3 regions of the Streptomyces sp. NPDC047971 genome follow, and region 1 is predicted to be linked to each of the others. Evidence: riboswitches for the same ligand, from Rfam matches in the RefSeq annotation. Region 1 holds a riboswitch; each other region holds the start of a gene.

Region 1 (7,104 bases):
CTCGCCGCGGGTTCCGCCTCCGCCGCCGACGCCGCCACCTGGGACCGGGTGGCCGAGTGCGAGACGGGCGGCCTGTGGAGCGCACACTTCGGCAACGGTCTCTACGGCGGACTCCAGTTCACGCAGGAGACCTGGGAGGCGTACGGCGGTCTCGCCTACGCGTCCAGCGCGGATCTCGCCAGCCGGGCCCAGCAGATCGCGGTGGCCGACAAGGCGCTCGCGGCGGGCTCCACCCAGTGGGCCACCTGCGCCCCGATCGCCGGACTGAAGAACGACGGTGTCACGCCGGGCGTCGACCCGGGGCCGGCGGTCACCCCCGAGGAGCCCACGGGCCCCGTCGCGGAGTCGAACCGCACGGCGGGCCTTCCCGCCACCCCCGGGGCCACCGAGCCCGAGACCGCCACCCCCGGGACCACCCCGCCCGCGACGTCGGACCCGAGCGCCACCCCCGAGGCGGCCACCCCGCCCGCCACGCCGACGGCGCCGGGCACCGGCAAGCACCGCGGCGACGCGGCCGCGGAAGAGACGGGCAATCCGGGCAACGGCGACGAAAAGGGTCGACATGCCGCACCGACGGACACGGTGACTGACGCGCCGACAGGCGACGCGACGCCTGGTGACAATGTGCCCAACTCGGACAGTTCGGGTGAATCGAACGGCGAGGGTGCTGAGGGCATCGAGGGTGGTAAGGACGTTACGGACACCAAGGGCAGTTCGGACGAATACACCGTCCAGCCGGGCGACAACCTCACCGACATTGCACGGGAGAACGAACTCCCGGGCGGCTGGGGCGCCCTGTACGACGCCAACCGTTCGACCGTGGGTGCCGACCCCGACCACATCGTCCCTGGCCAGAGCCTCGATCTGACGGTCGATCTCCTCCCGGCGAAGGGGTAGTTCAGGGTCGTATGTCCGGTTCTGTGCAACTGAGACATGGGTCTCTTTGTCTTAACTGGCATATCGCGTCCGCAAAGTTTGCTTCCGTCACCTCTCACCTGCGTAAACACCCTTCGCCCTGAAGTGGGTACGGGCGATATTTCCCCCTTGGGCGTCTTTGAACTTCGGAGGGGTGTGTGTCTACGGTCAGCACCGCTCGCCACCGCGGGCTCCGTCGACCGAAACGCCGAATCCTGCCGTCGGCCGACGGGACAGTCGTCGCGTCATGCGCCGAAGGCAGGAGCGGGGGACCCAAGGTAAGTGCCGCCCCCGGCCGTTGAGACAGGCGGCCGAGGAGCGGCTCGGGGTGAAGCCGCGCGCTGGGTCGCGCGGCCGGGCAACTCACATGGCCCGAACCCGACAGCTCACCTCGCAGGCGTCGGTGAGGAGATTCCCCATGCTGTTTTCCGCCAAGGGCAAACACCGTCGCGCCGCCAAGGCCACCCGCGCCGTCGCCCTCGCCGGCATCGCCGGTGTCGCCGTGGCCGCGCCGCTGATGACCGCCGGTTCCGCCTCGGCGGCGACCGCCTCCGAGTGGGACGTCGTCGCCCAGTGCGAGTCCGGCGGCGACTGGGCCATCAACACCGGCAACGGCTACTACGGCGGCCTGCAGTTCTCCGCCTCCACCTGGGCCGCCTTCGGTGGTACCGCGTTCGCCGCCACCGCCGACCAGGCCACGAAGTCGCAGCAGATCCAGATCGCCGAGAAGGTCCTGGCCGGCCAGGGCAAGGGTGCCTGGCCGAGCTGTGGCGTGGGCCTCTCCAGCGCCGCCTACACGGGTGCCGCGGAGGCCGCGCCGGCCAAGGCCGCCCCGGCCAAGCCCGCGCCGGCCAAGGCCGCCCCGGCCAAGCCCGAGCGCAAGGCCGAGCAGCCGACGACCCGCAGCGAGCAGCGGACCGCGCCGAAGGCCACCGTCACCACCCCCACCGGCAAGAAGGTCGCGAAGGGTGACGGCGAGTACAAGGTCGTCGCCGGCGACACCCTGAGCAAGATCGCCGCCGCCCAGAACGTCGAGGGTGGCTGGAAGAAGCTCTTCGAGCTGAACAAGGACGTCGTCGAGGACGCCGACCTGATCCACCCGGGCCAGCAGCTTCACCTGAAGTGAGCCCGGCGGTTCGCGTGAGTCCGGCGGCTCACGCGGCCCCTCCGACCCTCCCGCGGTGACCACCCCGGCCCGGCACACCCTCCCCCGTGTGTTCCGGGCCGGGGTTCCGCGTTCCCGGACTCCTTGCCGGGTCCCCGTCGTCCTTCCGGGGGCGCTCCCCGTCGTTACTCGTGAGTAGGTCTGGGGTGTTTTGCCCCGGGATACCTGCCCTCGGGTCCTTTTTCGTCCCAGGGGGCGGGCGCCGGGCAGGCCCGGGCCCCGGAGCCGGTTAGGCTCTTGGCGCAAGGCCAAAGCGACCCTGCACAGCAAGCGTCACAACCAGCGTCACATCCCAGAAGGAGATGCTCGTGCCGTCCATCGACGTCGTCGTAGCCCGGGAAATCCTGGACTCCCGAGGCAACCCCACGGTCGAGGTCGAGGTCGGCCTCGACGACGGCAGCACCGGTCGTGCTGCTGTTCCGTCCGGCGCCTCCACCGGTGCCTTCGAGGCCATTGAGCTCCGCGACGGAGACAAGAACCGCTACCAGGGCAAGGGCGTCGAGAAGGCCGTCCTCGCCGTGATCGAGCAGATCGGCCCGGAGCTCGTCGGCTACGACGCCACCGAGCAGCGCCTGATCGACCAGGCCATGTTCGACCTGGACGCCACCGACAACAAGGCATCGCTCGGCGCCAACGCCATCCTCGGCGTCTCCCTCGCCGTCGCGCACGCCGCGTCCGAGGCCTCCGACCTCCCGCTCTTCCGCTACCTCGGCGGCCCGAACGCGCACCTGCTGCCCGTTCCGATGATGAACATCCTGAACGGCGGCTCGCACGCCGACTCCAACGTGGACATCCAGGAGTTCATGATCGCGCCGATCGGCGCGGAGTCCTTCTCCGAGGCCCTGCGCTGGGGCACCGAGGTCTACCACACCCTCAAGGCCGTCCTGAAGACCAAGGGCCTGTCCACCGGCCTCGGCGACGAGGGCGGCTTCGCCCCGAACCTGGACTCCAACCGCGAGGCGCTCGACCTCATCCTGGAGGCCATCAAGCAGGCCGGTTACGTCCCGGGCAAGGACATCGCCCTGGCGCTCGACGTCGCCGCGTCCGAGTTCTACAAGGACGGCTCGTACGAGTTCGAGGGCAAGTCCCGCTCGGCCGCCGAGATGACCGAGTACTACGAGGAGCTCGTCGCCGCGTACCCGCTGGTCTCCATCGAGGACCCGCTGTTCGAGGACGACTGGGCCGGCTGGAAGGTCCTCACCGACAAGCTGGGCACCAAGGTCCAGATCGTCGGCGACGACCTGTTCGTCACCAACCCGGAGCGCCTGGCCCGCGGCATCGAGGAGGGCACCGCCAACGCCCTGCTCGTCAAGGTCAACCAGATCGGTTCGCTGACCGAGACCCTGGACGCCGTCGAGCTGGCCCAGCGCAACGGCTTCAAGTGCATGATGTCCCACCGCTCCGGCGAGACCGAGGACGTCACCATCGCCGACCTGGCCGTCGCCACGAACTGCGGCCAGATCAAGACCGGTGCCCCGGCCCGCTCCGAGCGCGTCGCCAAGTACAACCAGCTCCTGCGCATCGAGGAGATCCTCGACGACGCCGCGGTCTACGCCGGCCGCAGCGCGTTCCCGCGCTTCAAGGGCTGACACCGGCTCAAGGGCCGTCCAGCCCGTCGTACATACGTCCCCGCACCCGGTCCCGTACCGTGTGCGGGGACGCACGGTTTACGGCGCAGGAGAAGGGGAGGCGTCACGACATGGCCGCCAAGGACCGGGACCGGTTCTCGACCGCGACCCGGATCAGGCTGCTCGGTGAGCAGACCGCCGCCCGTGTCTACCGCTCCCAGACCCGCCGCCAGGCCCGCCGCTCACGGCTCACCGGCCGCGCGGCCTTCCTCGCCCTGGTCGTCTGCTCGCTGGTGGTGGCGCTCGCCTACCCGATGCGGCAGTACGTCTCCCAGCGCGGAGAGATCGCCGAGCAGGAGCGCCAGGCCGCCGAGGCCGCCGCCCGGGTCGAGGAGCTGCGCGACGAGAAGGCCCGACTCCAGGACCCGGCCTACGTCCGTCGGCTCGCCCGCGAGCACCTGCACTACGTGCTGCCCGGCGAGACCGGCTTCACCGTGAACGACCCCGAGGCCGAGCGCGCCCGGCGCGAGGAGCAGAGCGCCGCCGACCGCCCGTGGTACTCCGACCTCTGGGACGGCGTCGACCAGGCCGACGCGAACCGCTAGGGGTGTCCGCCGGACCCCCTGGGCGCCTCGGCGCGAGATGATGGGCCCACACCCGGGCCCGGGCCGGCCCCCTCGCGGGCCGGGCCGTCCCCCGCGACCGGAGCCGACCGCCCGGCCGCAGACCGCCCCCGACGAGAAGACAGACGCAGGCATGGAAACGCCCCCTCCGCAGACCGCACGCACCGAGCCCACCGACGCGGACGTCGCCGCCTTCGAGGCACAGCTCGGCCGCCCGCCCCGGGGGCTGCGCGCCATCGCGCACCGCTGCCCCTGCGGCAACCCGGACGTCGTCGAGACCGCGCCGCGGCTCCCGGACGGCACGCCGTTCCCCACCACGTACTACCTGACCTGCCCCCGCGCCGCCTCGGCGATCGGCACGCTGGAGGCCAACGGGGTCATGAAGGAGATGCAGGCCCGGCTCGGCACCGACCCGGAGCTGGCCGCCGCCTACCGGGCCGCGCACGAGGACTACATCGCCCGGCGTGACGCCATCGACGTCCTGGAGGGCTTCCCGAGCGCCGGCGGGATGCCGGACCGGGTCAAGTGCCTGCACGTCCTCGTCGGCCACTCGCTGGCCGCGGGCCCGGGCGTGAACCCGCTGGGCGACGAGGCGCTGGCGATGCTGCCGGAGTGGTGGGCCAAGGGCCCGTGCGTCACGCCGTGCGGGGACGAGAAGGAGTCCGCCCAGTGACCAGGGTCGCCGGAATCGACTGCGGCACGAACTCCATCCGCCTCCTCGTCGCCGATGTGCACCCCGAGTCGGGCGAACTGATCGAGCTGGACCGCCGGATGACGATCGTCCGTCTCGGCCAGGGCGTCGACAAGACCGGAAGGCTCGCGCCCGAGGCGCTGGAGCGGACCTTCGCGGCCTGCCGCGAGTACGCGGCCGTCATCAAGGAGCTCGGCGCCGAGAAGCTCCGCTTCGTGGCGACCTCCGCCTCCCGCGACGCCGAGAACCGCGACGACTTCGTCTCCGGCGTCCTCGACATCCTGGGCGTCGAGCCCGAGGTGATCTCCGGTGACCAGGAGGCCGAGTTCTCCTTCACCGGCGCCACCGCCGAGCTGCACGGCACGGAGAAGTACCTCGTCGTGGACATCGGCGGCGGCTCGACCGAGTTCGTCGTGGGCAACCGGCACGTCGAGGCCGCCCGGTCCGTCGACATCGGCTGCGTCCGGCTGACCGAGCGGCACGTCCGCAGCGACCCGCCGGCCGCCGCCGAGATCGCCGCGATCCGTGCCGACATCCGCGCCGCCCTCGACCTGGCCGAGGAGAGCGTCCCGATCCGGGAGGCGGAGACCCTGGTCGGGCTCGCCGGCTCCGTGACCACCGTCGCCGCGATCGCGCTGGGTCTCCAGGAGTACGAGTCCGAGAAGATCCACCACTCCCGGATCTCGTACGAGAAGGTCGACGAGATCGTCAGGTCGCTGGTCGGCTCCACCCACGCCGAGCGCGCCGCGATCTCCGTGATGCACCCCGGGCGGGTCGACGTGATCATCTCCGGGGCGCTCGTCCTGCTGGAGATCATGGAGCGGACGGGGGCTCGTGAGGTCGTCGTCAGCGAGCACGACATCCTCGACGGAATCGCACTGTCCGTGGCATAACGGGCACCCGGCGGCACGTCCGGAAACGGTCCGTCGAGAAAGTTCGTGAAGTTCTTCACAAGGAAAAGGGCCCTGATGGGGGCCGAGGGGGCCGTTCAGGGCCTCCAACACCCCTGTCGGGGCTCTTTCGTAGGCGGGGAGCGTTGTTCGCTCGATGTTTCCATCGCGTGAACGGGCCCTGTGGTTCAGCGTTAACGACAGCTCTCCGGGCCAGTTCAGTAGGGGTGAACAACGTTCACCCCCGCACCCTGGTTCCTTTGCACGACCATGACCTAGGTCACGTGGGCGGCGGAGTGTAGCAGAGGTCCCCCGAGACCTTGTGAAGGGGCGCACGAGCGACCCCCCAGGGAGGGGTGGATACTCGGATGCATGAGCACCACGGAGCGTCCCAGGATCCTCGTAGTAGGCGGTGGGTACGTAGGCCTGTACGCAGCACGACGCATTCTGAAGAAGATGCGTTATGCGGAAGCGACCGTCACGGTCGTCGACCCGCGCTCGTACATGACGTACCAGCCCTTCCTCCCCGAAGCCGCCGCAGGCAGCATCTCGCCGCGCCATGTCGTCGTCCCGCTGCGACGCGTCGTGCGTGGAGCCGAGGTGCTCACCGGTCGCGTCACCACCATCGATCAGGACCGCAAGGTCGCCACGGTCGCGCCGCTCGTCGGCGAGGCCTACGACCTGCCGTTCGACTACCTGGTCATCGCCATGGGCGCGGTCTCCCGCACCTTCCCGATCCCCGGCCTCGCCGAGCAGGGCATCGGCATGAAGGGCGTGGAGGAGGCCATCGGCCTTCGCAACCACGTCCTGGAGCAGCTGGACAAGGCCGACTCGACGACCGACGAGGACGTCCGCCGCAAGGCGCTGACCTTCGTCTTCGTGGGCGGCGGCTTCGCCGGCGCGGAGACCATCGGCGAGGTCGAGGACATGGCCCGCGACGCGGCGAAGTACTACACCAACGTGAAGCGCGAGGACATGCGCTTCATCCTGGTCGACGCCGCCGACAAGATCCTTCCCGAGGTCGGTCCCGAGCTGGGCCGCTGGGGCAAGGAGCACCTCGAGGGCCGCGGTGTCGAGATCTACCTCTCGACGTCGATGGACTCCTGCGTCGACGGTCACGTCGTGCTGAAGAACGGCCTCGAGGTCGACTCCAACACGATCGTGTGGACCGCGGGCGTCAAGCCCAACCCGGCGCTCGCCCGCTTCGGCCTCCCGCTCGGCCCGCGCGGTCACGTGGACGCCCAGCCGACCC
Region 2 (7,104 bases), on a different contig from region 1:
GGGTCGTCGTACCGGTCTTCGCCATGGACTCCATCCTAATCCGTCGGAAGGGGCGCTCCGGGCCGCTCGGCGGCGGCCGCTCGGCGGGTCGGCTAGTAGCTGGGGAGGCGGCGCGGACCGAGGTCCGTCCGGGGCGGCGGCGGGGCGAGACGGACGGTGGCCCCGAGCACGGAGAGGCCCTGCGCGGCGACGACGACGGGCTCCAGGGCGATCGCGACGACCTCGGGGTGGTCGTCGACGAGCCGGGAGACCCGCAGCAGCAGCTCTTCCAGGGCCGGGGTGTCGACGGGCGCGGAGCCGCGCCAGCCGAACAGCAGCGGGGCGGTCCGGATGGACCGTACGAGTTCGGCGGCGTCCCGCTCGGTCGCGGGGACGAGCCGGTGGGACATGTCGCCGAGCAGTTCGGAGGCGGCTCCGGCGAGGCCGAAGGAGAGCACGGCGCCGACGGCCGGGTCGATGGCGGCCCGCACGACGGTGTCCACGCCGCGCGGGACCATGGCCTGGACGACGGGCTGGAGCTCGACGGGCTTGCCGAGGGTCTCGGTCAATTCGGCGTACGCGGTCCGGAGTTGCTCCTCGGTGGCCAGATCGAGCCGTACGCCGCCGAGATCGGGGCGGTGGCGCAGGTGCGGGGCGGTCGTCTTCAGGGCGACGGGGTAGCCGAGCCGGGCGGCGGCCACGACGGCGGCGTCGGGGGTCGGCGCCGGCAGGGTCGGGAGCACGGCGATGCCGTACCGGCCGAGGAGCTCACCGGCCGCGTCGGCGTCGAGCGTGACGCCCCGGGCGTCCGCCTCCTCGGCGAGCACGCGCTCGATCCGCGCGGCGGCGCCGCTCTCGTCGATGTCCTCGAACTCGGGCACCCGCCCGGGCTCGGCCGCCTGCCGCCGCCACTCCCCGTACCGCACGGCTTCCGCGAGGGCCCGCACGGCCCGCTCGGCGGCCGGATAGGCGGGGATGGCACCGGGCCGCGGCGCGTCGTCACCACCCGGGGCGTCGGCTTCGCCGGCGTCCCGGCCGGACGGATCACCGGCGCCGGGCCCCGGCGTGCCGCTCGCGGAGCGGGCGGCAGGAGCGGACGGTCCGCCCGTGGAGGCCGGTGCCCCGCCCCCCGGCCGCCCGGCGTCAGCGCCGCCGTACCCGGACGCGCCCGGCGGTACGGCTCCGGACCCGGCCGGTCCGGGCGGTACGGCTCCGGACGCGGGCGGTCCCATCGATACCGGTCCGGGCGGTACGGCTCCGGACCCGGCCGGTCCCGGCGGTACGGCTCCGGGCCCGGGCGTCCCCGAAGCCTCGGCGCCGTGCGCCCCGACGAGGCCGTGCGGACCCGGGGCGGCTCCCACCGCGCCCCTGCGGGCGGGCGGTCGGGTGCTGGTCGCGACGGCGAGGGCTTCGGCGAGGCCGCCCATCTCCACGTGGACGACGACCACCGGCTTCGCCGGGTTCGGGGCCGAGGCGACGGCGTCGCGGAGGGAGGCCGCGAGGACCTCGCCGTCACCCGACTCGACGGCGCCGTTCTCGCCGACCCACGGAATCGCCGTCACCACGACGGCGTCGCAGGCGTCGTCCCCGAGCGCCGCCGTCAGCGCGTCGCGGAAGTCGGCCGGGGTCGCCGCCGTCGTCAGGTCGAGGGGACGTTGCGGGCGGAGCCCCTCCGTCAGACAGGCGTCGTAGGTCAGCAGCCCGAGCGACTCGGAGTTGCCGAGGATCGCCACCCGGGGCCCGGTCGGCAGCGGCTGGCCCGCGAGGAGCAGGCCCGCGTCGACCAGTTCGGTGACGGTGTCGACGCGGATGACGCCGGCCTGCCGGAGCAGCTCGGAGACGGTGGCGTGCCCGATGCGGGTGACCGGCACCCGGTGCCCCGGCGGCGCACTCCCGCTGTGCCGCGCGCCCTTGACCACCACCACCGGCTTGACCGCCGCCGTCCGACGGGCCAGGCGGGTGAACTTCCGCGGGTTCCCGATCGATTCCAGGTACAGCAGGACGACGTCGGTCGCGGGGTCGTCGTACCAGTGCTGGAGGAAGTCGTTGCCCGAGACGTCCGCCCGGTTGCCTGCGGAGATGAAGGACGAGAGGCCGGCGCCCCGCCGGTGGAGCCCGGCGAGCAGCGCGATGCCGATCGCGCCGGACTGGGTGAAGAGTCCGATCCGCCCGGCTGCCGGCATCTGCGGCGCGAGCGAGGCGTTCAGCCGGACGTCGGCCGAGGTGTTGATGATCCCGAACGAGTTGGGCCCGATGATCCGCATGCCGTACGAGCGGGCCTGCCGTACCAGTTCGCGCTGGCGCTCCCGCCCCTCCGGGCCGCTCTCCGCGTACCCCGCCGTGAGCACGACCAGGCCCCGTACCCCGTGCTCGCCGCAGTCGGCGACCGCCTCCGGCACCCGCTCGGCGGGCACGGCCACGATCGCGAGGTCGACGGGTTCGCCGATGTCCCCGACGGACCGGAAGGCCGGCACCCCGTCGAGCGCGGCATCCGTGTCCCCGAGCGCGCGGTTCACGGCGTACGTACGGCCGGTGAATCCGGAGTCCAGCAGGTTGCGCAGGACCGTCCGGCCGACGCCTCCCGGCGCGCGTCCGGCGCCGATGACGGCGACCGAGCCGGGGGTGAGGAGCCGCTGGACCGAGCGGGCCTCGGCCCGCTGCTCCCGGGCGCGCTGCACGGCCAGTGAGCGGTCGGTGGGCTCCAGGTCGAGGTGCAGCCGTACGGCGCCGTCCTCGAAGCTGCGCTTCTGGGTGTACCCGGCGTCCGTGAAGACCTTGATCATCTTGGAGTTGGCGGGCAGCACCTCGGCCGCGAACCGTCGGATGTCCCGCTCCCGCGCCACCGCCGCGATGTGTTCGAGCAGCGCGGAGGCCACGCCCCGGCCCTGGTGCGCGTCCTGGACCAGGAAGGCGACCTCGGCCTCGTCGGCGGGGGCGCTGGCCGGCAGCCCCTGCGCGTTGATGCGGTCGTAGCGGACGGTGGCGATGAACTCTCCGCCGACGGTCGCCGCGAGTCCGACCCTGTCGACGAAGTCGTGATGGGTGAACCGGTGCACGTCCTTGGCGGACAGCCTCGGGTAGGGCGCGAAGAAGCGGTAGTACTTCGACTCGTCCGAGACCTGCTCGTAGAAGCTGACGAGCCGGTCCGCGTCGTCGGCGGTGATGGGCCTGATGCGCGCGGTGCCGCCGTCACGGAGGACCACGTCCGCTTCCCAGTGGTCGGGGTAGGCGTGTTCCGGTTGTGCCGGCTGTTCCGACGCGCTCTGCATGGGGCAAGCGTACGGCCGGGGTACGCCTGTGGCACCGGTCGCGCGGCGTCTGTGTGCCGTGCAAGGTGGGGGTTGACGAGCGGCCCCGGGACCGGGGCCGGACGTCTGCCACGAGCATCCCGCCAACCGTGAGAGACTGGTCTAGACAACCCGCTTGAGACTTGAAGGGCAACACCATGGCTGAGCGCCGCGTCAACGTCGGCTGGGCCGAGGGCCTGCACGCCCGCCCCGCCTCCATCTTCGTCCGTGCCGCCACGGCCTCCGGCGTCCCCGTGACGATCGCCAAGGCCGAGGGCAACCCGGTGAACGCCGCGTCGATGCTCGCGGTGCTCGGTCTGGGCGCGCAGGGCGGCGAGGAGATCGTGCTCGCCTCGGACGCCGATGGCGCCGAGGCCGCTCTGGACCGTCTGGCCAAGCTGGTTGCCGAGGGGCTCGACGAGCTTCCCGAGACCGTCTGACCGAATTGCCATGGAGCCGCACCCGCCGATATGACGGCGTGTGCGGCTCCATTGTTTTCGCCGCCGCCCCGGATGTCGGCCCGCACGGAATACCGCAGGACATAAAAGGGCAGCACGAAGAAGGCCCTGAGAATTCCTATTCTTTGTATACGGCCCGCGTGTTAATTCCGGGCGCTCGCGGTGTTTACGACGTGTTGCGAAGACCTCACACGACCCCGTTCCGGACGCTTCAGCCGGTGCTGCGCCAGCGAACGCTCGGCATGCAGCGCGGTCAGCGCGCGGGCCCGCTCGGCGTCTCCGCGGGCCACGGCGTCGACGATCGCACCGTGCTCGGCCCATGCCTCCACGGGCTGGGCGGCGGGTTCGACGGCGTACATCCAGGCGATCTTGTGCCGCAGCTGGGTCAGCAGCGCCGTGAGCGCCGGGCTGCCCGACGCCTGCGCCAGCGTCTCGTGGAACCAGCCGCCGAGCGAGTGCAGATCCTCGCCCTGACCACGCCTGGCCCGCTCCTGTCCCAGCCTGACCAGGCCCCGCAGCACCTTGAGATGGGCGTCGGTGCGGCGCTGGGCGGCGCGGGCGGCGCCGAGCGGCTCCAGGAGGGACCGTACGTCCAGCAGGTCCGCCGCCTCCTGCTCGGTGGGCTCGGCGACATGGGCGCCGGCATGGCGGCGGCTGATCACGAAGCCCTCGGACTCCAGCGTGCGCAGGGCCTCGCGGACCGGGACGCGCGAGACCCCGTACCGGCGGGCCAGCTGCTCCTCGGTCAGCCGGCTGCCGCATGCGAGGACCCCGGAGACGATGTCGTCCCGAATCGCCGTGCATACCGAGTGCGCGGGAACGCGCATCTTCGACCTCCGCCTTCATCCGCGCGAAACGGTTCGTCGGCGACTCTATTGCAGCCGGGCGGAATTTCCGAAGGAGATCCGGGAACATGGATATCTTTTGGCCAGCGAAAAGCCCCGGCTCAGGACGAGCCGGGGCTTTTCTGACGCTGTTTCGCGGACTGCGTCAGACGTTCACGCCGCGGGCGCGCAGGTACGCGACCGGGTTGATGTCGGAGCCGTACTCGGCGGTGGTGCGCGCCTCGAAGTGGAGGTGCGGGCCGGTCGAGTTGCCGGTGGAACCCGAGAGACCTATCTGCTGGCCCGGCGTGACGGCCTGACCGACCGAGACACTGATGGCCGACAGGTGACCGTACTGGGTGTACGTGCCGTCGTTCATCCGGATGACGATGTTGTTGCCGTACGCGCCGCCCCAGCCGGCCTCGACGACGGTGCCGGAGCCGACGGAGACGACCCGGCTGCCGGAGGCGGCGCGGAAGTCGACGCCGGAGTGGCTGCCGGAGGACCAGAGCGCGCCACCGGCCTGGTAGCTGGTGGTCACGTACGAACCGGCCACGGGGAGCTGGAAGGAGTTCAGGCGCTTGCGCTCCGCCTCGCGGGCGGCGCGCTCCTTGGCCTCGCGGATCTCCTTGGCGCGGGCCTCGGCCTTGCGCTTCGCCTCCGCCTTGCGCTTCGCCTCGGCCTTGGCCCGTTCGACGGCCTCGGCGGCCTCGCGCTCCTGGGCGGCGGCCTGGGCGTCGATCGTGACGGCGAGGGAGTCCGCCGCGACGATCTGGGTCAGTCCGGTGTCCTCCGGCGAGGGGGCGTCCGGGTCGGCGGCGAGTGCCGGGGAAGCGAGGGTTCCGATGACGCCGGTGGTGGCGATGGTCGCGATGCCGGCGATGCCCGCGCCACGGCGCGCCAGACGGCTCGGACCACGATGCTTCCCGGTGGCACGGGTGAACGCCATGTAGTGGCTGATCCTTTCCTTCCTTCTCGCCTACCGGGTTAGCTGACGGGTTCGGAGCAGGAAGGTCTCCTACGGGCCCCTCCGCACGGGTGCGAAGGCGTCCGATTCACCCCAGGGACTTCGTGTGGGTCCCCGGCTCCCCAGGCTCGCGCCTGACGGGGACTCGGCGATGACTGTCCGATGCCACGGGCTCGCGGCGGGTTCAACTGGCGAACAGCCGGACCGACGCTAAGCGGATCGTCTTTCAATCACCAAACAGACACGCTCGTTTGTAAGACATGCCACAGGGCATACGACCCCCCTCTCCCGCAATGCGGACAAAGGGGAGGACCCCGCCATACCAGGATGACGGGGTCCTCGGAGTGGTGCGTGGGCGCCTCGATCAGCCGGTGACCACGGTCACTTCACCGATTCCGAGCGCGCGTACCGGCTCCTCGATCTGCGCCGCGTCACCGACGAGCACGGTGACCAGACGGTCGACCGGGAAGGCGTTCACGACCGCCGCGGTCGCCTCCACCGTGCCGGTCTCGGCGAGGCGCGCGTACAACTGCGCCTGGAAATCGTCCGGAAGGTGCTGCTCCACCTGGTCGGCGAGCGTCGCGGCGACGGAGGCGGCCGTCTCGTACTTGAGCGGCGCCACACCCACCAGGTTCTGCACGGCCACGTCCCGCTCGGCGTCCGTCAGACCCTCGGCGGCGAGGGTGCGCAGCACCTTCCACAGGTCGTCAAGTGCCGGGCCGGTGTTGGGGGTGTCGACGGAACCGCTGATGGCCAGCATCGAGGCGCCGTGGCCCTGGCCGTCGGAGCGCAGCACCTGGCCGAAGGCGCGGACGCCGTAGGTGTAGCCCTTCTCCTCACGCAGGACGCGGTCCAGGCGGGAGGTGAGGGTGCCACCGAGGCAGTACGTGCCGAGGACCTGGGCCGGCCAGACGCGGTCGTGCCGGTCGGCACCGACACGGCCGATGAGCAGCTGGGTCTGCACGGCGCCCGGCCGGTCCACGATGACCACGCGGCCGGTGTCGTCGGCCGTGATCGGCGGGACCGGCCGCGACTCCGCCGCGTCCCCCGTCCACGCGCCCAGCGACTCGGCGAGGACCTTGTCCAGGTCCACGTCGGTCAGGTCCCCGACGACGACGGCCGTGGCCGCGGAGGGCCGGATGTGCGCTTCGAAGAAGGCGCGGACGGCCGTGGCGTCGATCGCCTCCACGGTCTCCTCGGTCCCCTGGCGCGGCCGCGACATGCGCGAGGTGGCCGGGAACAGCTCCTTGGAGAGCTGCTTGGCCGCCCGGCGCGCCGGGTTGGCGGTCTCGTGCGGGATCTCGTCGAGCCGGTTGCGCACCAGGCGCTCGACCTCGCTGTCGAGGAAGGCGGGCGCGATCAGGGCCTCGGAGAGCAGACCGAGCGCCTTGGGCAGCCGGGAGACGGGGACCTCCAGGGAGACCCGTACGCCCGGGTGGTCGGCGTGCGCGTCGAGCGTGGCGCCGCAGCGCTCCAGCTCGGCGGCGAACTCCTCGGCCGAGTGCTTGTCCGTGCCCTCGGACAGGGCACGGGCCATGATCGTGGCCACGCCGTCCAAGCCCTCGGGCTCGGCGTCGAGGGGGGCGTCG
Region 3 (7,104 bases), on a different contig from region 1:
CCTTCGAAAGAGGCAGATATGTCCGAGAAGTCCGCACCTGTCACCGGTGAAGAACGCGGCGAGGGGAAGTTCCCCAAGGGGCTGGTGCTCCGGCTCTTCGCCTATCTCGTGGCGGGGCACCTCTTCGCCGCGTTCCTCTATCTGCTCTTCACGCTCGGCGGGCAGAACCAGTAGGGGGCGGGGTCACGCCTCGACGACGAGCCGCTCGCGCAGGCGCGCCCGGGTCTCGGGGGCGAGTCCGAGGCCGTCCGTGAGGTAGCTCTCGACCGTGCCCCAGGTCTGCTCGATCGTCTCGAACGCGGCCCGCAGGTACTCGACGCGTGCGTCGAAGAGCGGGCTGAGCAGCTCCATCACCTCGGGCGACATGGCGTCCGCGGCGGTGGAGCTGCGGCGCACCTTGTAGCGACGGTGCGGGTCGTTCGACTTCACGTAGTCGGCCTCGATCGCCTCGCGCTCGACGCCCACCGCGAGCAGCGAGATGGCGATCGAGAGGCCCGCGCGGTCCTTGCCGGCCGCGCAGTGCATCAGCGCCGGAACGCTGTCCTCGGCCATCGCATGCAGGATGCGGCTGTGCTCCGCGGTCCGCTCGACAATCATCTTCCGGTACGAATCGGACATTCGGGCGGCCGCCTTGCCGTCGCCCAGGATGGCGCGGAGCTGCTCCAGCTCGCCTGTGCTGACCAGCTTCCAGAACTCCTTGCCGTCGGCCGGGTCGTTGAGCGGTATGTTCACATTTCGCACACCCGGGAGCTCGACGTCCGCGCCCTCGACCTTCCGGTCCGCCTGGTTGCGGAAGTCGAAGATCGTGTGCAGCCCGAGGGTGGAGAGGAAGGTCGCGTCCTCCTCGGTGGCATGCGCGAGGTGTCCGCTGCGGAAGAGGCGTCCGAATCGCACCGACCCGCCGCTCACGGTCGGCAGGCCGCCCACGTCCCGGAAGTTGCGCACCCCGGCGAGCTCGGGTTCGGTCGACGGGACCTGGGGCAGCTGCTGCGTCACGAGTGCTCCTGAAGGTTGGCTGATCGGGATCTGTTCCTGGGGCAATCATCCCGGGTGGGTGCGGCCGCGCACACCCCCGGGGCATGGGAATGGGTATTCTGTCCGAATTGGGGCCTTAGGTATAACGCGCCCTGGTAATAGGGGAGATGGGTTTCGGTGCGTGAGCAGCGTCATAAAGGTGACGGACCGTGCCTGATCGTTCCGGGCAATCTCCGTACCGGAAAAGGGAATCGAGGTTCCACCCTCCACGGAGGGTGACCGGAATTCGGCGCGAATGTCCCGGCCCCGAATGCGGGAGAAAAACGGTGGCTTGTTCGCGCCGACCCCGCTCGTCTACGGTCACGCTCAATCCGGTCGGACCGCCGAATCCTGCCACCGCCCGGATTCCGCACCCATCCACGTACGGCAGGAGCGGGGGACCCAGGTAAGTACGCCGAACCGGTCGAATCCGGACGGCTCGGGGTTAAGTCGCGTGAGAACGCGGCCGGACATCTCCAGTCCGAACCCGACAGCTCACCTCGCAGGCGACGGAGAGGAATTCGCCATGCCCGCAAAGGGTAAGCATCGCCGTCCCAAGGTCAACCCGATCACGCGCGGATTCGTCGCCGCCGGCACCGGTGGCGCCGTCGTCGCCCTTCCGCTCCTCGGAGCGACCGGGGCCCACGCCGCCGACAAGGGCGCCCCGACCGTGACGCCCGAGCAGGCCGTCGCCGCCGTCGCCGCCGCTCCCGCGAAGGCGCCGGCCGCCGACAAGGCCGCCAAGCCGAAGACGTACTCCGTCGTGCGTGGCGACTACCTGTCGAAGATCGCCGCCGAGCACCACCTGGCGGGCGGCTGGAAGAAGCTCTACGAGGACAACCGTCAGGTCGTCGGCGGGAACCCCTCGCTGATCCTGCCCGGCATGAAGCTCACCCTCGGCGCCAAGTCGACGGCCAAGGCCCCCGCGCCCAAGGCCGCCCCGAAGGCGGAGAAGTCCTCGGGCGAGCGCGCCTCGCGCAGCGCCGACCGCGGCACGGCCGAGCCCACCCAGGCCCCGGCGTCCACCCCGGCGGAGTCCGCCCCCGCCAAGGCCGCGTCCTCCGGCTGGGTCGCCCCGGTCAGCGGCGGCATCTCCACCCCGTACCGCGCCTCCGGCGCCATGTGGTCCTCCGGCTACCACACCGGTGTCGACTTCATCGCTTCCTCCGGCACCTCGGTCAAGGCCGTCGGCGCGGGCACCGTCTACTCCGCCGGCAACAGCGGCTCGTACGGCAACGAGGTCGTCATCCAGCACGCCGACGGCACCTTCTCGCAGTACGCCCACCTCTCCTCCCTGGGCGTCTCCGCCGGCCAGACCGTCACCGGCGGCCAGGAGATCGGCCTCTCCGGCTCGACCGGCAACTCCACCGGTCCGCACCTGCACTTCGAGATCCGCACCGGACCGAGCTACGGCTCGGACATCGACCCGCTGGCCTACCTGCGCTCGCACGGCGTCACCCTCTGACGTACCCCCAGCACCCGATCGGGCCCGGCACCTGTGCCGGGCCCTTTCGCGTTCCGGTGTATTCCGGCTTGGCGGAATCTTGACCGGTGGCGTATCTCACCCGGCGTCAACCCCTCCTTACGGTCGCGTAGGTCACACCCATAAGGGAAAGATGAGGTCCCGTGGGAGACGATTCGAGATCAAGAGACATGAACGCATTCGGGTCGTACGCGGCGATCGGCGACAGCTTCACCGAGGGCGTCGGAGACCCCGGACCCGAGGGGACGTACGTCGGCTGGGCGGACCGTTTCGCGGTCCTGCTCGCCGACCAGCTGCCGGAGCACGACGCGTTCCGCTACGCCAACCTGGCCGTGCGCGGCCGCCTCCTCGACCAGATCGTGGAGGAGCAGGTCCCCAGGGCGAAGGAGCTCGCCCCCGACCTGGTGAGCTTCTGCGCGGGGGGCAACGACATCATCCGTCCGGGCACCGACCCGGACGACGTCGCCGAGCGCTTCGAGCGCGCCGTCGCCGATCTGACGTCGGCCGTCGGCACCGTCATGGTGACCACCGGCTTCGACACCCGCGACGTGCCCGTGCTGCGCCATCTGCGGGGCAAGATCGCCACCTACACGGCCCATGTCCGGGCCGTCGCCGACCGCTACGGCTGCCCGGTCCTGGACCTGTGGTCGCTCAAGTCGGTTCAGGACAGGCGGGCTTGGGACGACGACCGGCTGCACCTCTCGCCCGAGGGGCACACCCGGGTCGCGCTGCGCGCCGCCCAGGTCCTCGGCCTCGACGTGCCCGCCGACCCGGACCAGCCGTGGCCGCCGCTGCCGCCGCGCGGCACGCTGGAGGTGCGCCGGGACGACATCAACTGGGCCAGGGAGTACCTCGTGCCGTGGATCGGCAGGCGGCTGCGGGGCGAGAGCTCGGGGGACTACGTGGAGGCCAAGCGCCCGGACCTCATGCCTCTCTGAGCGGGGCGGGGATCCGTTCCAGGACGCCGCCGGCGAACACGTCGTACAGCGGCAGCGTCTCCAGATGGACGTAGCCGATGTGGCAGTCGCAGACGGCGAGGGGGCAGGCGCGGGGCCGCAGGGCCGCGCGGTACGAACCGTCGTAGAGGTTGCCGAGCTCGGCCTTCACGAAGTGGCAGCGGCGCACCGTCCCGTCACCGTCCACCGAGATCACCGACTCGCCGGTCCGGCAGGGGAGACCGGCCGAGGGGTGCGGACGGCGGCTGTACGGGAAGAGGGGGTCGAGGACGGTCCAGTCCCCGGCCTCCTCGTCGGTGTACGTACGGCCCTCGGCGGCGTTCACCCAGAGGTAGACCTCGGACGGGAGCGCGTCCCGCAGCCGTCGGGCGTGCTCCAGGTGCTCGGGCAGGCCGACGATCCCGACGCTGAAACGCGTTCCCCGGCGGGCCAGTTCGTGGCACTTCGCGAGGAAGCGGTCGTACGGCGTCTGTCCCGGGTGGTACGTGCACCAGAGCGCGAGGGTCTCGGGGTCGGCCCCCGCCACCCAGTCCGTGCGGCAGCTCAGGTTCGTCTGGATCGCCACCCGCTCGATGTGCGGCAGGTGCGACAGCTCGGTGAGCGCGCGCCGGTACCAGGAGCGGACCAGGCCCTCGCCCCACGGGGTGAAGAGGATCCTCAGCCGGTCGCCGCTCCGCGCGGCCGCCCAGGCGGAGAAGCGCTCCAGCGCGGCGCGGTCGGCGCGCAGCTGCTCCCGGCTGTCGCGGCGCTTGGCGAAGGGGCAGTAGGGGCAGTCGTAGTCGCACGAGGCGAGCGGGCCCCGGTAGAGGATCGTCAGGTCCATGCCGTCCCCCTGTTCACTTCGGCTCGTAGGCGGCCATCGCCGCCCGGACGGCCGGGGAGAACAGCGCCGGACCGAGCGCGTCCGAGTGGGCCAGCCCCTCGGGCGAGAGCCGCAGCAGCCCGTCCGGCGCCGTGGGATCCAGCCAGCCGAGCGCCTCGAACCGGCCCAGTTCGGCCGGGAAGTCCGCGAACGGCGAAGCGCCGAAACGCTCCTCGTACGAGGCCGTGGACATGCCCCGGGCCTGCAGGAGGGACTGGAGCAGATGGCGGCGCCGCGCCTCGTCCGCGTCGACCCACCGGCCCACCTCCGGGCGGGTGAAGTCCCCGGTCCCGGTGTAGGCGTCGATGATCGAGCGGACCTCTCGCATGTCCACGGCGTAGTCGAAGGAGTAGTGCAGCGAGGAGGTGTACGAACGCGCCCCGCAGCCCAGGCCGATCATGCCGTCGGTCTGGCAGGCGTAGTCGTCGGCGCCCTGCGGCGGGGCGTCGGCGCGCCGGAACATCCGCATCGACTCCTGCGCGTAGCCCCGGGCCAGCAGATGGTCCCGGCCGTGGCGGTACAGCCGCAGCCGCTGCTCGTCCCACTCCAGGTCGGCGCCGGGCGAGAGCCGGCCGAGGCCGGTGAGCGGGCGGACGTAGAGGGGATAGAGGTAGAGCTCCTCGGGCGCCCAGGCGAGCGCGGCGTCGAGGGAGCGGGTCCAGGACTCCTCGGTCTGGCCGTCGATGCCGTAGATCAGGTCGATGTTGAGGACGGGCACGCCGGTGTCCCGGATGCGGCCGAGCGCGGCCTCGACGTCGGCGCGGCGCTGGGGGCGCACGGCGGCGCGGGCCTCCGCCTCGACGAAGCTCTGCACCCCGATGCTCAGACGGGTGGCGCCCCGATCGGCCAGGACCGCCAGCCGGTCCGCCGTCGCCGTCGAGGGCGAGGTCTCCACGGAGAGCGGGACGCTCCGCAGGTCCGCGCCCATGCGCTTCTCCGCGATGTCGCAGAGCCGCTCCAGCTCGCCGGCGGTGAGGAACGTGGGGGTGCCGCCGCCGAACGCGGCCGTGGCGAAGCGGACGGGTCCGGCGTCGCCCAGCGCCTCCCGTACCGCCGTCGCCTGCCGGTCGAGCGCGTCGAGGTAGCGGCCGGTCAGGTCGTCCGGGGCGCCGATCCGGGTGAAGAGGTTGCAGAAGCCGCAGCGGACCTCGCAGAAGGGAATGTGCGCGTAGAGGGAGAGGGCGTCCTTCGGCTCGTCCGCCCACAGAGCGGCGAGCGAGGGCGCGGGGTCGGGGAGCCTCCGGTACGCGGTCTTGTGCGGGTAGGCGTAGACGTAGCTCTCGTACGGACGCGGGCCCCCGGTCACGCGATCGTCTCCCGCTCCGGGCCGGGCAGGAGGAAGTGGGCGTACGGGACGGTCCACACGACCTCGTGGCCGAGGCGGTGACCGGTGAAGCCGTCCTCCCCGTAGGCGGTGCCGTGGTCGGAGCAGACGATCGCGAAGCAGCTCCTGCGGCTGCTCATGGCGGCGAAGAGCCGGCCGATGTGCCGGTCGACGTACTCCAGCGCCGCCGCGTGGGAGGCACGGGTGTCACCGGACTCCCGCGTCGCGCCGGGCAGATGGAACCAGTTGGGCTGGTGCAGGGCGGAGACGTTGACGAAGAGGAAGAGGCGCCGCTCGCGCGGGAGCGCGGCGACGATCTCCTCGGCCCGGGTCACCTGGGATGCGAAGGAGGTGGGGGAGGTCACGCCGAAGCCGGGCTCCCAGTGGCTCTCGTCGAAGAGGCCGGGCAGCACGGAGCCGAGCGGACCCTGGCCGTTGAAGAAGCCGACACCGCCGACGCAGGCGGTGCGGTAGCCCTCCTTCGCCAGACCGGAGACCAGATCGGGGGTGTCGTGGACGAAGGTGCCGTCGGCGGTGCTCTCGCTGCCCGCGAACCGCGCGGCGAAGAGGCGGGGGTGCGGGCCCTGGGTGTCCGGGGTCGGCAGGAAGCCCGCGAAGATCGCCTGGTGGGAGGCGTAGGTGAAGCTGCCGGGGGCGTGTCGGCGCTCCCAGCGGCCGTCGGGGAGATGGCGGGCCAGGTTCGGGATGCGGCCGGCGGCGGCGAGTTCGGCCGCGACGTCGTACCGGAGCGTGTCGAGCGTGACCAGGAGGAGATCGTGGCTGCCCACGATCGCGTTCATGTCGGGTGAGGGGGGCCGGTTCACGCGGTACTCGTTCCTGTGGTGCTCAAGGTGCTCAAGGTGCTCAAGGTGCTGGTAGTGCTCAAAGTGCTGATGGTGGCGGTGGTGTGAGAGGGGTTTCGGCGCAGGAGTGCGGAGACCTGGGCGGCGTAGGTGTCCTGGCCCTCCGCGCCGCTGCCCGGGAGGCCGGTGAGGCCGGGGAGGAGGTCGCCGAAGGCGTTGACCTCGCCGACGGCGAAGCGCCGCCAGCCGACGGCCGGAAGCAGATCGACGCCGACGCACTGCGTCCCGGGGAAGGCCGCCGCGGCCCGCTCGCACACGTCGAGCACGTCCGCCCACCGACCGCCCGCGCCGGCCACCGCAGCACGCACGGCGCCCATGTCGCCCCGGGTGCCGCCCAGATGGAGGTTGGTCATGGGGCAGCGACTGGTCCGGACGACGGCATGGGTGGCCCGGCCGGCGATCACCACCACGCGCAGGTCGGCCACCCGTCCCCCCAGCGCCGCCTTCGGCAGCCAGCGCTCCACATGCAGTCCGTCCGGGGCGAGCGCGTCCACGACCGCGGCGACCTCGCGCTCCGTCGTGTAGCGGCGCACCCGCAGGGAGTTGAAGAGCCTCCCGTCCGATGCGCGTTCCACGGAGGTGGTGGCCTGCACCCGGCCGGC

What was found. A riboswitch is a leader RNA that binds a small molecule or an ion and turns the genes downstream of it on or off. The one in region 1 is predicted to bind cyclic di-AMP.
Positions count from the first base shown of each region.
Region 2: it holds a riboswitch for cyclic di-AMP, as region 1 does, so the genes downstream of both, AB0D99_RS13515 (M23 family metallopeptidase) here and AB0D99_RS27295 (transglycosylase family protein) in region 1, are expected to answer to the same signal.
Region 3: it holds a riboswitch for cyclic di-AMP, as region 1 does, so the genes downstream of both, AB0D99_RS01695 (LysM peptidoglycan-binding domain-containing M23 family metallopeptidase) here and AB0D99_RS27295 (transglycosylase family protein) in region 1, are expected to answer to the same signal.

Region 1 is NZ_JBEZNW010000035.1:14,696-21,799, forward strand. It holds gene AB0D99_RS27290 (transglycosylase family protein) at 1-897, shown strand, start outside; cyclic di-AMP (ydaO/yuaA leader) riboswitch at 1,156-1,330, shown strand; gene AB0D99_RS27295 (transglycosylase family protein) at 1,334-2,041, shown strand; gene eno (phosphopyruvate hydratase) at 2,383-3,669, shown strand; gene AB0D99_RS27305 (septum formation initiator family protein) at 3,780-4,253, shown strand; gene AB0D99_RS27310 (DUF501 domain-containing protein) at 4,405-4,944, shown strand; gene AB0D99_RS27315 (Ppx/GppA phosphatase family protein) at 4,941-5,855, shown strand; gene AB0D99_RS27320 (NAD(P)/FAD-dependent oxidoreductase) at 6,225-7,104, shown strand, end outside.
Region 2 is NZ_JBEZNW010000011.1:72,840-79,943, reverse strand. It holds gene AB0D99_RS13535 (DUF5998 family protein) at 1-25, opposite strand, end outside; gene AB0D99_RS13530 (GNAT family N-acetyltransferase) at 93-3,248, opposite strand; gene AB0D99_RS13525 (HPr family phosphocarrier protein) at 3,425-3,706, shown strand; gene AB0D99_RS13520 (GntR family transcriptional regulator) at 3,868-4,551, opposite strand; gene AB0D99_RS13515 (M23 family metallopeptidase) at 4,715-5,497, opposite strand; cyclic di-AMP (ydaO/yuaA leader) riboswitch at 5,510-5,676, opposite strand; gene AB0D99_RS13510 (pitrilysin family protein) at 5,880-7,104, opposite strand, start outside.
Region 3 is NZ_JBEZNW010000001.1:389,655-396,758, reverse strand. It holds gene AB0D99_RS01705 (DUF6126 family protein) at 19-174, shown strand; gene AB0D99_RS01700 (tyrosine-protein phosphatase) at 184-996, opposite strand; cyclic di-AMP (ydaO/yuaA leader) riboswitch at 1,347-1,536, shown strand; gene AB0D99_RS01695 (LysM peptidoglycan-binding domain-containing M23 family metallopeptidase) at 1,541-2,479, shown strand; gene AB0D99_RS01690 (SGNH/GDSL hydrolase family protein) at 2,668-3,435, shown strand; gene AB0D99_RS01685 (STM4011 family radical SAM protein) at 3,422-4,276, opposite strand; gene AB0D99_RS01680 (STM4012 family radical SAM protein) at 4,290-5,621, opposite strand; gene AB0D99_RS01675 (STM4013/SEN3800 family hydrolase) at 5,618-6,439, opposite strand; gene AB0D99_RS01670 (STM4014 family protein) at 6,460-7,104, opposite strand, start outside.